One region of the Heyndrickxia faecalis genome, then DNA from elsewhere that is predicted to be linked to it. Evidence: a T-box and tRNA genes for the amino acid it is inferred to sense, from the RefSeq annotation. Region 1 holds a T-box; the other regions hold tRNA genes.
The links. A T-box is a leader RNA that pairs with one kind of tRNA and senses whether it is charged. The one in region 1 lies ahead of pheS (phenylalanine--tRNA ligase subunit alpha), so its partner is inferred to be a tRNA-Phe.
Positions count from the first base shown of each region.

Region 2: it has a tRNA-Phe gene. The T-box ahead of pheS (phenylalanine--tRNA ligase subunit alpha) is inferred to sense a tRNA for this amino acid. The anticodon was not compared.
Region 3: it has a tRNA-Phe gene. The T-box ahead of pheS (phenylalanine--tRNA ligase subunit alpha) is inferred to sense a tRNA for this amino acid. The anticodon was not compared.

Region 1 is NZ_CP158453.1:1,434,782-1,439,099, reverse strand. Features, by position in the region: gene pheT (phenylalanine--tRNA ligase subunit beta) at 1-897, opposite strand, end outside; gene pheS (phenylalanine--tRNA ligase subunit alpha) at 910-1,947, opposite strand; T-box leader at 1,997-2,230, opposite strand; gene ABR335_RS06770 (hypothetical protein) at 2,310-2,444, opposite strand; gene ABR335_RS06765 (TrmH family RNA methyltransferase) at 2,593-3,348, opposite strand; gene sspI (small acid-soluble spore protein SspI) at 3,453-3,665, shown strand; gene ABR335_RS06755 (hypothetical protein) at 3,692-4,117, opposite strand; partial or broken gene ABR335_RS06750 (IS4 family transposase) at 4,119-4,318, opposite strand, start outside.
Region 2 is NZ_CP158453.1:984,956-989,273, reverse strand. Features, by position in the region: gene ABR335_RS04565 (LLM class flavin-dependent oxidoreductase) at 1-519, opposite strand, end outside; gene ABR335_RS04560 (hypothetical protein) at 893-1,096, shown strand; gene ABR335_RS04555 (YetF domain-containing protein) at 1,100-1,357, shown strand; tRNA gene ABR335_RS04550 (tRNA-Leu) at 1,599-1,680, opposite strand; tRNA gene ABR335_RS04545 (tRNA-Cys) at 1,690-1,763, opposite strand; tRNA gene ABR335_RS04540 (tRNA-Gly) at 1,769-1,843, opposite strand; tRNA gene ABR335_RS04535 (tRNA-Gln) at 1,847-1,918, opposite strand; tRNA gene ABR335_RS04530 (tRNA-His) at 1,926-2,001, opposite strand; tRNA gene ABR335_RS04525 (tRNA-Trp) at 2,010-2,083, opposite strand; tRNA gene ABR335_RS04520 (tRNA-Tyr) at 2,092-2,173, opposite strand; tRNA gene ABR335_RS04515 (tRNA-Thr) at 2,182-2,257, opposite strand; tRNA gene ABR335_RS04510 (tRNA-Phe) at 2,262-2,337, opposite strand; tRNA gene ABR335_RS04505 (tRNA-Asp) at 2,356-2,431, opposite strand; tRNA gene ABR335_RS04500 (tRNA-Met) at 2,444-2,517, opposite strand; tRNA gene ABR335_RS04495 (tRNA-Val) at 2,527-2,602, opposite strand; tRNA gene ABR335_RS04490 (tRNA-Glu) at 2,614-2,685, opposite strand; tRNA gene ABR335_RS04485 (tRNA-Ser) at 2,699-2,788, opposite strand; tRNA gene ABR335_RS04480 (tRNA-Asn) at 2,793-2,867, opposite strand; rRNA gene rrf (5S ribosomal RNA) at 2,874-2,989, opposite strand; rRNA gene ABR335_RS04470 (23S ribosomal RNA) at 3,166-4,318, opposite strand, start outside.
Region 3 is NZ_CP158453.1:1,260,998-1,265,315, reverse strand. Features, by position in the region: gene ABR335_RS05980 (isochorismate synthase) at 1-716, opposite strand, end outside; gene ABR335_RS05975 (1,4-dihydroxy-2-naphthoate polyprenyltransferase) at 982-1,905, shown strand; tRNA gene ABR335_RS05970 (tRNA-Glu) at 2,070-2,141, opposite strand; tRNA gene ABR335_RS05965 (tRNA-Ser) at 2,147-2,238, opposite strand; tRNA gene ABR335_RS05960 (tRNA-Asn) at 2,242-2,316, opposite strand; tRNA gene ABR335_RS05955 (tRNA-Ile) at 2,322-2,395, opposite strand; tRNA gene ABR335_RS05950 (tRNA-Gly) at 2,400-2,473, opposite strand; tRNA gene ABR335_RS05945 (tRNA-His) at 2,481-2,553, opposite strand; tRNA gene ABR335_RS05940 (tRNA-Phe) at 2,577-2,652, opposite strand; tRNA gene ABR335_RS05935 (tRNA-Asp) at 2,661-2,733, opposite strand; tRNA gene ABR335_RS05930 (tRNA-Met) at 2,736-2,809, opposite strand; tRNA gene ABR335_RS05925 (tRNA-Ser) at 2,827-2,919, opposite strand; tRNA gene ABR335_RS05920 (tRNA-Ile) at 2,938-3,014, opposite strand; tRNA gene ABR335_RS05915 (tRNA-Met) at 3,030-3,103, opposite strand; tRNA gene ABR335_RS05910 (tRNA-Ala) at 3,128-3,203, opposite strand; tRNA gene ABR335_RS05905 (tRNA-Pro) at 3,217-3,293, opposite strand; tRNA gene ABR335_RS05900 (tRNA-Arg) at 3,307-3,380, opposite strand; tRNA gene ABR335_RS05895 (tRNA-Leu) at 3,398-3,483, opposite strand; tRNA gene ABR335_RS05890 (tRNA-Gly) at 3,493-3,567, opposite strand; tRNA gene ABR335_RS05885 (tRNA-Leu) at 3,583-3,664, opposite strand; tRNA gene ABR335_RS05880 (tRNA-Lys) at 3,671-3,746, opposite strand; tRNA gene ABR335_RS05875 (tRNA-Val) at 3,913-3,985, opposite strand; rRNA gene rrf (5S ribosomal RNA) at 3,994-4,109, opposite strand; rRNA gene ABR335_RS05865 (23S ribosomal RNA) at 4,243-4,318, opposite strand, start outside.

The DNA of each region.
Region 1 (4,318 bases):
GAGCGTGACCATTTTTTCCCCTTCACGCGCCATGCGGACGACAATTTCTTTGGAACCGAGCTTGTCATAGTCAAACGCATGGAGTGGCTGGCCGTATTCGAGCAAAATATAGTTCGTAATGTCGACCACATTGTTGTGCGGGCGGATTCCTTCTGCCATGAGCCGCGCCTGCATCCAGAGCGGGGACGGGCCGATTTTCACGTTGCGGATGACTTTTAATGTGTAAAGCGGCGCTGCTTCTTTTGCCTCGACACGGACCGAAATGGCATCAGCAGCTTTATCGGATGCTTCCTGCACTTTTGTTTCCGGCAATTTCACGTCTTTTCCAAGGATCGCTGCTACTTCGTAGGCAACGCCAAGCATGCTCATGCAGTCCGCCCGGTTCGGAGTAAGCCCCAGTTCAATAATCGTATCATCCAATCCTAAAAGTGGCAGCACATCCTTCCCCACTTCCACATCATCCGGGAACACATAAATGCCGTTTGCATACTCTTTTTGGACGAGCTTGCTTTCAACACCGAGTTCCTGCAGTGAGCAGATCATCCCGTTCGACTCCTCGCCGCGCAGTTTCGAGCGTTTGATTTTTACATGCCCCGGCAGCCAGGCGCCCGGTTTGGCAACGGCAACTTTCTGCCCTTTATCGACGTTTGGCGCGCCGCAAATAATTTGGACAGGCTCACCTTCCCCGATATCAACCAGGCATTTGTTTAATTTATCGGCGTTCGGATGCTTTTCTTTTTCCAAAACATGCCCGACAACGACATTTTTAATGCCTTCCCCCTTAAATGCCACGCTTTCGACTTCAATCCCGGTCCGCGTAATTTTTTCAGCCAGTTCTTCCGGCGAAATGCCGTCCAAATCTACATATTCCTGCAGCCATTTATATGAAACAAACATGTTTGACCCTCCTTATTCTTGTACGGAAAACTGCCGTAAAAAACGAATGTCATTTGTGTAAAAGTGGCGGATGTCATCAACGCCGTATTTCAGCATCGCAATCCGCTCCGGCCCCATGCCAAATGCAAAACCGGTATATTTTTCCGGATCAAAGCCGGACATCCGTAATACGCGCGGGTGGACCATGCCGGCGCCCAAAATTTCAATCCAGCCCGTGCCTTTGCAAACATGGCAACCGTGCCCACCGCACATTTTACATGAAATATCCATTTCAACACTCGGTTCGGTGAACGGGAAAAAGCTCGGGCGCAGCCGGATTTCACGGTCTTCGCCGAATAATTTTTTTGCAAACACTTCCAACGTCCCTTTTAAATCGGCCATCGTAATGTTTTCGTCAACAACGAGCCCTTCAATCTGCATAAACTGGTGGGAATGGGTCGCATCATCATTGTCGCGGCGGTATACTTTCCCTGGGCAGATGATTTTGACTGGCCCTTTGCCGTGATGTTTTTCCATTGTCCGCGCTTGGTTTGGTGAAGTATGGGTCCTGAGCAAAATTTCATCGGTTATGTAAAAGGTATCCTGCATATCGCGTGCCGGATGCCCTTTCGGCAGGTTCAGCGCTTCAAAATTGTAGTAATCGGTTTCCACTTCCGGCCCCTCGGCAATCGTATAGCCCATCCCGATAAACAAGTCTTCAATTTCCTCAATGACTTTTGTAAGCGGATGGTGGCTGCCTGCTTTTACCGGGCGGCCCGGCAGCGTGACATCAATTTTTTCAGATGCCAATTGTCGCTCGACGGCTTCCGCTTCCAATGCCGCCTGCTTTTTTTCGATACCTGTTTGAATGGCGGCACGCACTTCATTGGCGAGCGCACCCATTTTCGGCCGTTCTTCCGCTGACAGCTTTCCCATGCCGCGCAAAACTTCCGTAATCGGGCCTTTTTTGCCGAGATAGGCGACACGAATCTCGTTCAGCGTTTTTAAATCAGTAGCCGCTTCAATTTTGGCAAGCGCTTCGGTTTGCAGTGCTTTCAACGTTTCTTCCATTTTCTTGTACCTCCTTTAAGTTTTGGGCGTTAAAAAAGCCCCGCCCTGGAAAAGGGACGAGGCAAATGGTTCGCGGTACCACCCTAATTAACATAATTAAATTATGTTCGCTTCATTTCAATAACGGCTTTTAACCGTCCCGCCTTTACATTGCAGGCAATGGTCCAAGCGGCAACTCGAGGGGTGAACTTCGCTTCATTTCCCCATAAAAATGCTTCCAGTCTACGGCATTTTCTCCCTGCATGGCGAAGATCAAGCTACTTTTCCCTGTCATGGTTTTTATCATTTTTCAATTATGTTTTATTATAGCGGGAAATGCCCGCAATTTCAAACGGAAAGTGACCTCTCTCTAGATGTTTATCTTAGAGGATAAAGTGCCTTCCCATTTTAGTCACAGGCGCGGCCGTTTTCACGCTGAATATTTCCCGTTTTTCGCAATAAATGAACGTGCTGAGGGTCACCTTTTTATCCTGGTCAAGCAGTGCACCCGCTCTCACAAAAACGCCCTCCCCCGTTCCTTATTGGCACCCATACTGAAAAATTGTCCCAGCTGTTTTTCATCTTTCTGCCGCTGCTTCACCTCATGCATTTTATAGGTCTGCTTTTTTGCCTCAAACATGGATACATTCACTTTTTCCGCCGAAATTACGACCGCATCGCAAAGTCATACATTAAAATGCCGGCTGCCACCGCAACATTTAGCGACTCGCTTTTGCCGAAAATCGGGATGGACAAATTTTGTTCCGTTTGCGCAAGCAAGTCAGGGTGTACGCCGCTTCCTTCATTGCCAACAAGGATCGCAAAGGCATCACCTGGATTTACTTCGCGAAACGTTACGCCGTTTTCAAGCGCTGTTCCGTAAACCGGCACTGCCGCTTCGTTCAGTTTTTCAATCCACATGTTTAAATCGCCTTTTAAAAGCCCGACGTGGAGATGGCTTCCTTGTGCCGCACGCAACACTTTCGGGCTGTACGGATCCGCCGTGCCCTTGCCGAAAATAACGGCATCAAACCCGGCTGCGTCCGCCGTCCGGATCATCGTTCCTGTATTGCCGGGATCCTGCACGGCATCAATTAAAAGATAACGCCTGCCGATGATTTTGGACGGCTGTTTTTTCATCCGGCACACAGCAAAAATGCCTTGCGTCGTTTCTGTATCAGCAAGCGTTTTGCTGATTTCATGCGTGACAGTGGTTACCGGCACCCCTTCCGTATTCCAGCGGTTTGGCAGGTCCACACCTTCTTCAACAATAATTTCTGTCACTACTTCTTCTTTCAGCGCTTCTTCGACGAGATGGAACCCTTCCAGCAAATAAGTAAATGTTTTTTCGCGTTCTTTTTTCGCGGCGAGTTTTTTCCAATGCTTTACTTGCGGATTTTGCAAGGATTGTATGTATTTCAACGTGTTTGCTCCCTTTTCGTTAAGTTTTCCTTGGAATAGTATACATAAAAATTGTGGCCATGTGAAATGCTAGCAGTGAAAGCGATCAAAGGAGCTGAACCGAAATGGATTTGGACTTGCGAAAAGCAGTCATTCACAATGTAAAAGAGGACACGCAGGATCAGTTAAAAGATACGATTGTCGATGCCATTCAAAGGGGCGAAGAAAAAATGCTCCCGGGGCTCGGCGTCCTCTTTGAAGTCATTTGGAACCATGCGGATACACAGGAACAAAAAATGATGCTGGAAACGCTCGAGCAGGGGCTGAGCCAGGCGTAACAAGGGAGCGGAAAGAGCCGCTCCTTCTATATGTGCACCGGCTCTTCCAATCCGTTTACAGTTGCAATGAATGACGGCAAATTTCTTTTATGCCACCCGTAACCAATCAGCACTTTGTTTAATCGGAAAACAGCCGTACCATCCGAAGTCCCAACATACAATCTGTGGTAAGTCAGCTTCGAAACAGTTTTCATGCTTGTGATCTTTTCTCCCGGAATAAATGCCGATTCGTCCGGTAACATATTGCCCGTAATATTATTGATTGGAATGACGGTCAGCCCTTGTTCACTATAGCTGAACACATTATACTTTGTCCCCAGTGCTCCCGCCGGCCCTCTCAGCAAATAATCCGAAAACGATGGCAAAATGATCCCGCAAACCGTACACTTCTCCGCTGTTTTATCATATCTGCCAGCCTCTGTTAAAAAAGCAACAAAATCCTTTTCTTTCAACTCAACTTTCGCAGAGTGAAATTGGCAAATAAGCTTTGATATAACTAGGTAGGCCAGAGATCCACTGTTCCAGTTGACTTTGAATTAACTTTTTAAATCTTTTATTGGTCTGTTTTAGTGCGTCTTGAAGAAGCTCGATTAACTGCTGCAATGCAACAGCCCAATCAAGTTCATTTACTTCGTCGCAAAGTTCATAAAACA
Region 2 (4,318 bases), 450 kb from region 1:
CCAAACCGGAACATCCACCCCTTCTGCCACGACGGCCCGTGCATACGTCCTGCGTTCTTTATCCGAGAGAAAATAGTTCATCAGTTCTTGGACATTATCCGGAAAATCCATTTCCCCGCCCCTTAAATTCCTTCTGAGCGCCGCAGCTGTCAATTGGTCTGTACCCGGCGCACGGCCAAGGCCGAGATCAATTCTGCCTGGATAGATGGAACCCAGTGTTCCAAACTGCTCAGCCACGACAAGCGGTGCATGATTTGGAAGCATCACACCGCCAGACCCGACACGGATGGTTTTCGTCCCTGCCGCTATATACCCGACTAAAACAGCCGTTGCAGAGCTGGCTACTCCCACCATATTATGGTGCTCCGCGAGCCAGTATCGTTTGTAGCCCCAATTTTCAACATGCTGTGCGAGGCTTAGGCTATTTTTAAACGAATCTGCCGGTGTCTTTCCAGATAAAACGGGGATCAAATCTAAAACCGAAAATGCAACGTCATTCAACTTTTTTTGACTACCCATTGTCCGCTTCCTTTCCTTCTACTCGTGAAGATAGATCTATTGTAAAATAACAGATTCCCAAAACAAAATGATTTGCCTAACCTGTCCGGTGTATCCCAATGATGAGAACGTTCGTTTATGATACTGAAATTAAGGGAAAATGCAATGAAAAACAGTGCTCGTATGATCGGACCCATGGGCGTTGGGTGTTTCGGGTACAAGCTTCCCAATAGAAGCAGCAGAAAGAGCATTGGTATCCAAACTTCATGAAGTTGGCGAAATGGAAAATAGACTGCTTGTTGAAGCAGTATGCATAACTGGATCAATCGTTGGAAAGCCCCGTAAAAGTGAACAATCGAGAGAAAACCGGACCTTTTAAAGGAGGGGGTTAGCGATGCAAATTGGCATGGACTTATTAAAATTGATTATGGGCTTTCTTGCGCTCATTTTTTGTCTAAAATGTACCGGCGCCAAAAGCATTTCAAACCTTACGCCAATCGACTTCATCTGGAGCATAATGCTGTCTGAAATCGTCGGCAACGGCCTTTATGACCCAAGTGTAAAATGGTACTACATTCTTGTGATGCTTTCTGTTTAGGTCATCATTAAAATCATTTTTGACATCCTCATTTATCGCTATGATAAACTGGAAAAATTCCTTATCGGGGATAAAACGGTGATTATCGATAAAGGAAAAATTAACAAAGTCGTACTGAAAAAAAATAAAATTGATATGAATCAACTGTCGGAGTTATTGAGAAAGCAGGGCGTATTTTTGCTTGATGAAATTGACCAGGCCTATCTTGAAAAAGATGGGACGATTACGGTAAAAAAAAGAAAAAACAACCCTAGTAAATAGTAGGCTGCCCAGTTCTGTTCTCATTATAAAAGGAAAATCTAAGATAGTATTTCCAAACCTTTCTTATTAGATCAATTCCCTTTTTGTACAAGTTAAACAACTATAGATACTCACAAGTGTACGCTTTCAAGCAGCCACTTAAATTGGCCTCGGCTTCAATAATATAATTGCAATAAAAAAACGCTTCTCTTTATCTTGAGAAGCGTTCCATTTGGCATCAGCTTTCAATGTGATGCTATTATACCGGTGGTCGGGGTCGAACCGACACTCCCGAAGGAACACGATTTTGAGTCGTGCGCGTCTGCCAATTCCGCCACACCGGCATGATATGATGGAGGCGGCAACCGGAATCGAACCGGTGATAAAGGTTTTGCAGACCTCTGCCTTACCTCTTGGCTATGCCGCCATCAATGGAGCGGAAGACGGGATTCGAACCCGCGACCCCCACCTTGGCAAGGTGATGTTCTACCACTGAACTACTTCCGCATACTGGGCCAGCTGGATTCGAACCAGCGCATGACGGAGTCAAAGTCCGTTGCCTTACCGCTTGGCTATGGCCCAATAAATATGGGGCGGATGGTGGGAATCGAACCCACGAATGCCGGAGCCACAATCCGGTGCGTTAACCACTTCGCCACAACCGCCATCATAATGGCAGGGGCAGTAGGAATCGAACCCACACTGGAGGTTTTGGAGACCTCTGTTCTACCTTTAAACTATGCCCCTTTAAAAAATGGAGGGGGACGGATTCGAACCGCCGAACCCTGAGGGAGCGGATTTACAGTCCGCCGCGTTTAGCCACTTCGCTACCCCTCCATATTGCGTGGTGCCGGCCAGAGGACTTGAACCCCCAACCTACTGATTACAAGTCAGTTGCTCTACCAATTGAGCTAGACCGGCCAAATGGTGGCTCGGGACGGAATCGAACCGCCGACACAAGGATTTTCAGTCCTTTGCTCTACCGACTGAGCTACCGAGCCACAATTATGTAAAATGGATGGCGGTCCCGACGGGAATCGAACCCGCGATCTCCTGCGTGACAGGCAGGCGTGATAACCGCTACACTACGGGACCTTTATATGTAAATTGCGGGGGCAGGATTTGAACCTGCGACCTTCGGGTTATGAGCCCGACGAGCTACCAGACTGCTCCACCCCGCGATGATAAAATGGTGGAGGATGACGGGATCGAACCGCCGACCCTCTGCTTGTAAGGCAGACGCTCTCCCAGCTGAGCTAATCCTCCAGTTATAATGATGACCCGTACGGGATTCGAACCCGTGTTACCGCCGTGAAAGGGCGGTGTCTTAACCGCTTGACCAACGGGCCATATGGATCATGACGGAGAGCAAGGGATTCGAACCCTTGAGACAGCTTTTAGCCGCCTACACGATTTCCAATCGTGCTCCTTCGGCCTCTCGGACAGCTCTCCATGATGGCTCCGCAGGTAGGATTCGAACCTACGACCGATCGGTTAACAGCCGATTGCTCTACCACTGAGCTACTGCGGAATACAAGCCCGGCAGCGTCCTACTCTCGCAGGGGGAAACCCCCAACTACCATCGGCGCTGGAAAGCTTAACTTCCGTGTTCGGGATGGGAACGGGTGTGACCTTTCCGCCATCGCCACCGGACCTTAATGACAAAAATCATTATAACAAAGTTTTCATTTCTTATCAACAGGAATTATGTGATTCCCTGAAAACCGGATGGGAGAAAAAACTGTAAACGGAGAATGCGTTTTTACTTCTAACTTTGAGAATTGTCTAGCTCCAGCGCACCTTTTTCAAGGCGGCCTTCACTTTTCTATTTGGTTAAGTCCTCGATCGATTAGTATCCGTCAGCTCCACGCGTCGCCGCGCTTCCACCCCGGACCTATCAACCTGATCATCTTTCAGGGATCTTACCAGTATAAACTGTGGGAAATCTCATCTTGAGGGGGGCTTCATGCTTAGATGCTTTCAGCACTTATCCCTTCCGCACATAGCTACCCAGCGATGCCTTTGGCAAGACAACTGGTACACCAGCGGTGCGTCCATCCCGGTCCTCTCGTACTAAGGACAGCTCCTCTCAAATTTCCTGCGCCCGCGACGGATAGGGACCGAACTGTCTCACGACGTTCTGAACCCAGCTCGCGTACCGCTTTAATGGGCGAACAGCCCAACCCTTGGGACCGACTACAGCCCCAGGATGCGATGAGCCGACATCGAGGTGCCAAACCTCCCCGTCGATGTGGACTCTTGGGGGAGATCAGCCTGTTATCCCCAGGGTAGCTTTTATCCGTTGAGCGATGGCCCTTCCATGCGGAACCACCGGATCACTAAGCCCGACTTTCGTCCCTGCTCGACTTGTAAGTCTCGCAGTCAAGCTCCCTTATGCCTTTACACTCTGCGAATGATTTCCAACCATTCTGAGGGAACCTTTGGGCGCCTCCGTTACCTTTTAGGAGGCGACCGCCCCAGTCAAACTGCCTGCCTGACACTGTCTCCCACCCCGGTAAGGGGTGCGGGTTAGAATTTCAATACAGCCAGGGTAGTATCCCACCGATGCCTCCGCCGAAGCTGGCGCTCCGGTTTCCAAGGCTCCTACCTATCCTGTACAAGCTGTACCGAAATTCAATATCAGGCTGCAGTAAAGCTCCATGGGGTCTTTCCGTCCTGTCGCGGGTAACCTGCATCTTCACAGGTACTATAATTTCACCGAGTCTCTCGTTGAGACAGTGCCCAGATCGTTACACCTTTCGTGCGGGTCAGAACTTACCTGACAAGGAATTTCGCTACCTTAGGACCGTTATAGTTACGGCCGCCGTTTACTGGGGCTTCAGTTCAGAGCTTCGCCTTACGGCTAACCCCTCTCCTTAACCTTCCAGCACCGGGCAGGTGTCAGCCCCTATACTTCGCCTTGCGGCTTCGCAGAGACCTGTGTTTTTGCTAAACAGTCGCCTGGGCCTATTCACTGCGGCT
Region 3 (4,318 bases), 170 kb from region 1:
CTGCCTTCTTCCAGCACAAATAAATAGCTGTCATGCTGCTGGGCGGAAAGCGCCGCAAGCACCGCATCCGGGCTCGCCACACCGTCAAAAGCAAGTTCCAGTTTTCTTGCCAGGACAACTTTGTCCATTCTCCCTTCCCGGATAAACTCCACGGCTGTTGCGACACTTTTTTTCCATTCGTCCGAACCGATTTCCTTTACAGCTTTTAAAAGCGGAAGTGCAGGGAAAGCTGTACTGCCGTTTAAAAGGCTTCGCGCGGTTTCCTCCGCTTCCTGCACGCTCTCTGTTCCGCCGCATCCGTTTACCGTAAGAAAGACGGCATCTTTTTTAAACGTGAAAAGAATTTGCGGCACGCGGAAAATGCCTTGGCCAAATGTTTTCCATTCCTGCTTTGCAACCGTCCCGTCAAACGCAAAACCGCCGAAAAGCACAGGCCCTGTTCCCGTTTCACCGGTATCCGAATAAACTTCGCCCGCCCCCTTCAAATTTCGCCATTCGTCTTCCATTTGGGCAAAACCGTCAGAGGCTGTGACCGTACAGGACCATACGCGGCCAAAACCGACAAATACGGTTTCGCGATTCTTATCCTGCCAGAAAAACCGGCTGCCGTAAAAACGCGCGGCACCCGCTGTAAAAAGGCGGAGCGGATCCGGTGCAGTGCGGCATTTTATGACTTTGCTTACCAGTTTTAATGCCGGCGCCGTTTTTTCTTTCATTAATATATCCTCATTAGCCAAAAGATCTCCTCCAAACCTCTCTTGCTTTTTGCCGGGCCATCTATCACAGTTTTCATATGAAAACTTAACATTTTTATGAACATACCTCATCTATTATATAAAATTTGCCGGTTAAATTCAGCAAAACGGCTTAAAATAAGATTGCCAACCAAATACATTGACACATGGGCCTGATTTCCCTAAACTTTAAATGTACTAATTTCGCCATATTTATATAAGAATAGCATAAAAGGAGAGTAAGAAGATGAATGCGCAATCTTCTCCATCAATCGGCCCTGACAAAGGCTGGCGGATCTGGTGGCAATTAACACGGCCCCATACTTTAACGGCCGGTTTTGTGCCTGTCATTCTCGGGACAGTACTAGCTTTGGGCATTGCCCGCATCAATCTGCTGCTGTTTGCTGCAATGCTGGTTGCAACCCTGTTAATTCAGGCAGCAACCAATATGTTTAATGAATATTACGATTACAAACGCGGCCTTGATACCGAGCATTCCGTCGGGATCGGCGGGGCAATCGTCAGAAACGGCATCAAACCGAAAACGGTGCTCCACCTCGCCTTTGCTTTTTTCGGCGCAGCCATGCTGATCGGCGTTTACATTTGCTCGCAAAGTTCCTGGTGGATCGCTGTAATCGGCACTGTCTGCATGCTTGTTGCTTATCTTTACACTGCAGGGCCTTTTCCAATTTCATCGACGCCGCTTGGCGAACTGATTTCCGGCTTTTTTATGGGTGTAATTATTATATTAATATCGTTTTTTATCCAGACAAAAACGATCACATGGCCGATTGTATTTATTTCGATTCCGATTATGATTTTAATCGGTGCCATTATGCTGTCGAATAATATCCGCGATCTGGACGGCGATAAAGCAAATGGCAGAAAAACAATCGCCATTCTGCTCGGCCGGAAAGGAGCCATCCTGCTTCTGGCCGCAATGTTTGCCCTTTCCTATCTCTGGATGGCCGGGCTCGTTTTGTTCGGTGTTGTAACCCCGTGGGTATTGCTCGTTTTTGTCAGCACACCGAAACCGGTCCGGGCCATTAAAGGCTTTATTGGAAAAAGTGAACCGTTGCAAATGCTGCCTGCCATGAAAGCAACCGCACAGACAAACACCATTTTCGGGGTGCTTTTATCCATCAGCTTTTTGATCGATCATTTTATTTAAAAACAAACGGCGGAGTGTTGCACTCCGCCGTTTGTTTTTGCGTTTTTTCTATCATACTTTAACGGACCCGTAGCCTGGGTGAAGTCCTGAAGAGGTTTGCAGAAGTGAAAAAACGCGCAAAAAAAGCTGCTCCGGAAGTTTCCGGAACAGCTTCGTGACCAGTATGACCCGTACGGGATTCGAACCCGTGTTACCGCCGTGAAAGGGCGGTGTCTTAACCGCTTGACCAACGGGCCGGAAATGGCGGAGAAGGAGGGATTTGAACCCTCGCGCCGCTAATCGCGACCTACACCCTTAGCAGGGGCGCCTCTTCAGCCACTTGAGTACTTCTCCATATGGCTCCGCAGGTAGGATTCGAACCTACGACCGATCGGTTAACAGCCGATTGCTCTACCACTGAGCTACTGCGGAATATATGGGCCTAAATGGACTTGAACCATCGACCTCACGCTTATCAGGCGTGCGCTCTAACCAGCTGAGCTATAGGCCCAAAGTGGAGCGGGTGATGGGAATCGAACCCACGACAACAGCTTGGAAGGCTGTGGTTTTACCACTAAACTACACCCGCAGCAAAGGGCGGATGATGGGAATCGAACCCATGAATGCCGGAGCCACAATCCGGTGCGTTAACCACTTCGCCACAACCGCCATATATTTTTCATTGAAACCAATGGTGGCTCGGGACGGAATCGAACCGCCGACACAAGGATTTTCAGTCCTTTGCTCTACCGACTGAGCTACCGAGCCAAAACAAGCGGTCCCGACGGGAATCGAACCCGCGATCTCCTGCGTGACAGGCAGGCGTGATAACCGCTACACCACGGGACCAATTGCGGGGGCAGGATTTGAACCTGCGACCTTCGGGTTATGAGCCCGACGAGCTACCAGACTGCTCCACCCCGCGATGATAAAATAATGAAATGGCGGAGGAAGAGGGATTCGAACCCCCGCGCGGTGTAACCCGCCTGTCGGTTTTCAAGACCGATCCCTTCAGCCAGACTTGGGTATTCCTCCGTATGAAAAAATAAAAAATGGTGGACCTTGTAGGACTCGAACCTACGACCGGACGGTTATGAGCCGTCTGCTCTAACCAGCTGAGCTAAAGGTCCGATATATACAAAATATAGCGGCGGAGGGGATCGAACCCCCGACCTCACGGGTATGAACCGTACGCTCTAGCCAGCTGAGCTACGCCGCCGTTATTTGACTCTGTTTGGTGGATTGGTGGAGCCTAGCGGGATCGAACCGCTGACCTCCTGCGTGCAAAGCAGGCGCTCTCCCAGCTGAGCTAAGGCCCCGTTATGATCTTCATGGTCGGGAAGACAGGATTTGAACCTGCGACCCCATGGTCCCTAACCATGTGCTCTGCCAAGCTGAGCTACTTCCCGAAAAAGGAATAAGCGCGCCCAAGAGGAGTCGAACCCCTAACCTTTTGATCCGTAGTCAAACGCTCTATCCAATTGAGCTATGGGCGCATTTGTCATGGTACTGATGCCGAGGACCGGAGTCGAACCGGTACGGTAGTCACCTACCGCAGGATTTTAAGTCCTGTGCGTCTGCCAATTCCGCCACCCCGGCGGGATAAAATGGAGCGGAAGACGGGATTCGAACCCGCGACCCCCACCTTGGCAAGGTGATGTTCTACCACTGAACTACTTCCGCATATCATGTAAACAGTGCGGGTGAAGGGAGTCGAACCCCCACGCCTTACGGCGCCAGATCCTAAGTCTGGTGCGTCTGCCAATTCCGCCACACCCGCGATAAATGGTGAGCCATGCAGGATTCGAACCTGCGACCCTCTGATTAAAAGTCAGATGCTCTACCAACTGAGCTAATGGCTCATATCCGATAACGACATTACTTGTCACAAAGAGAATTATACTATATTGGGTTAAATATGTACATATCTATTTTTAAGATTCCCGGGAAGTATGGTGCCGGTCACAAGCCAGTATCCCCAACCTTCCGATGGAAGCCGGTTGCACCTGAATCGGAACGGCATAAAAATGGAGGATGACGGGATCGAACCGCCGACCCTCTGCTTGTAAGGCAGACGCTCTCCCAGCTGAGCTAATCCTCCGTATTATGGCCCGGCAACGTCCTACTCTCGCAGGGGGAGACCCCCAACTACCATCGGCGCTGGAAAGCTTAACTTCCGAGTTCGGGATGTGTTCGGGTGTGACCTTTCCGCCATTATCACCGGACCTGTATAATTTTGGGATGTGTTCCCTGAAAACCGGATAGGAGAAAAAACTGTAAACGGAGAATAGCTTTGGTTTCTAACTTTGAGAATTGTCCAGCTCCAGCGCCTTTGGCAAGGCACCTCCGCTTTTCTGTTTGGTTAAGTCCTCGATCGATTAGTATCCGTCAGCTCCACGCGTCGCCGCGCTTCCACCCCGGACCTATCAACCTG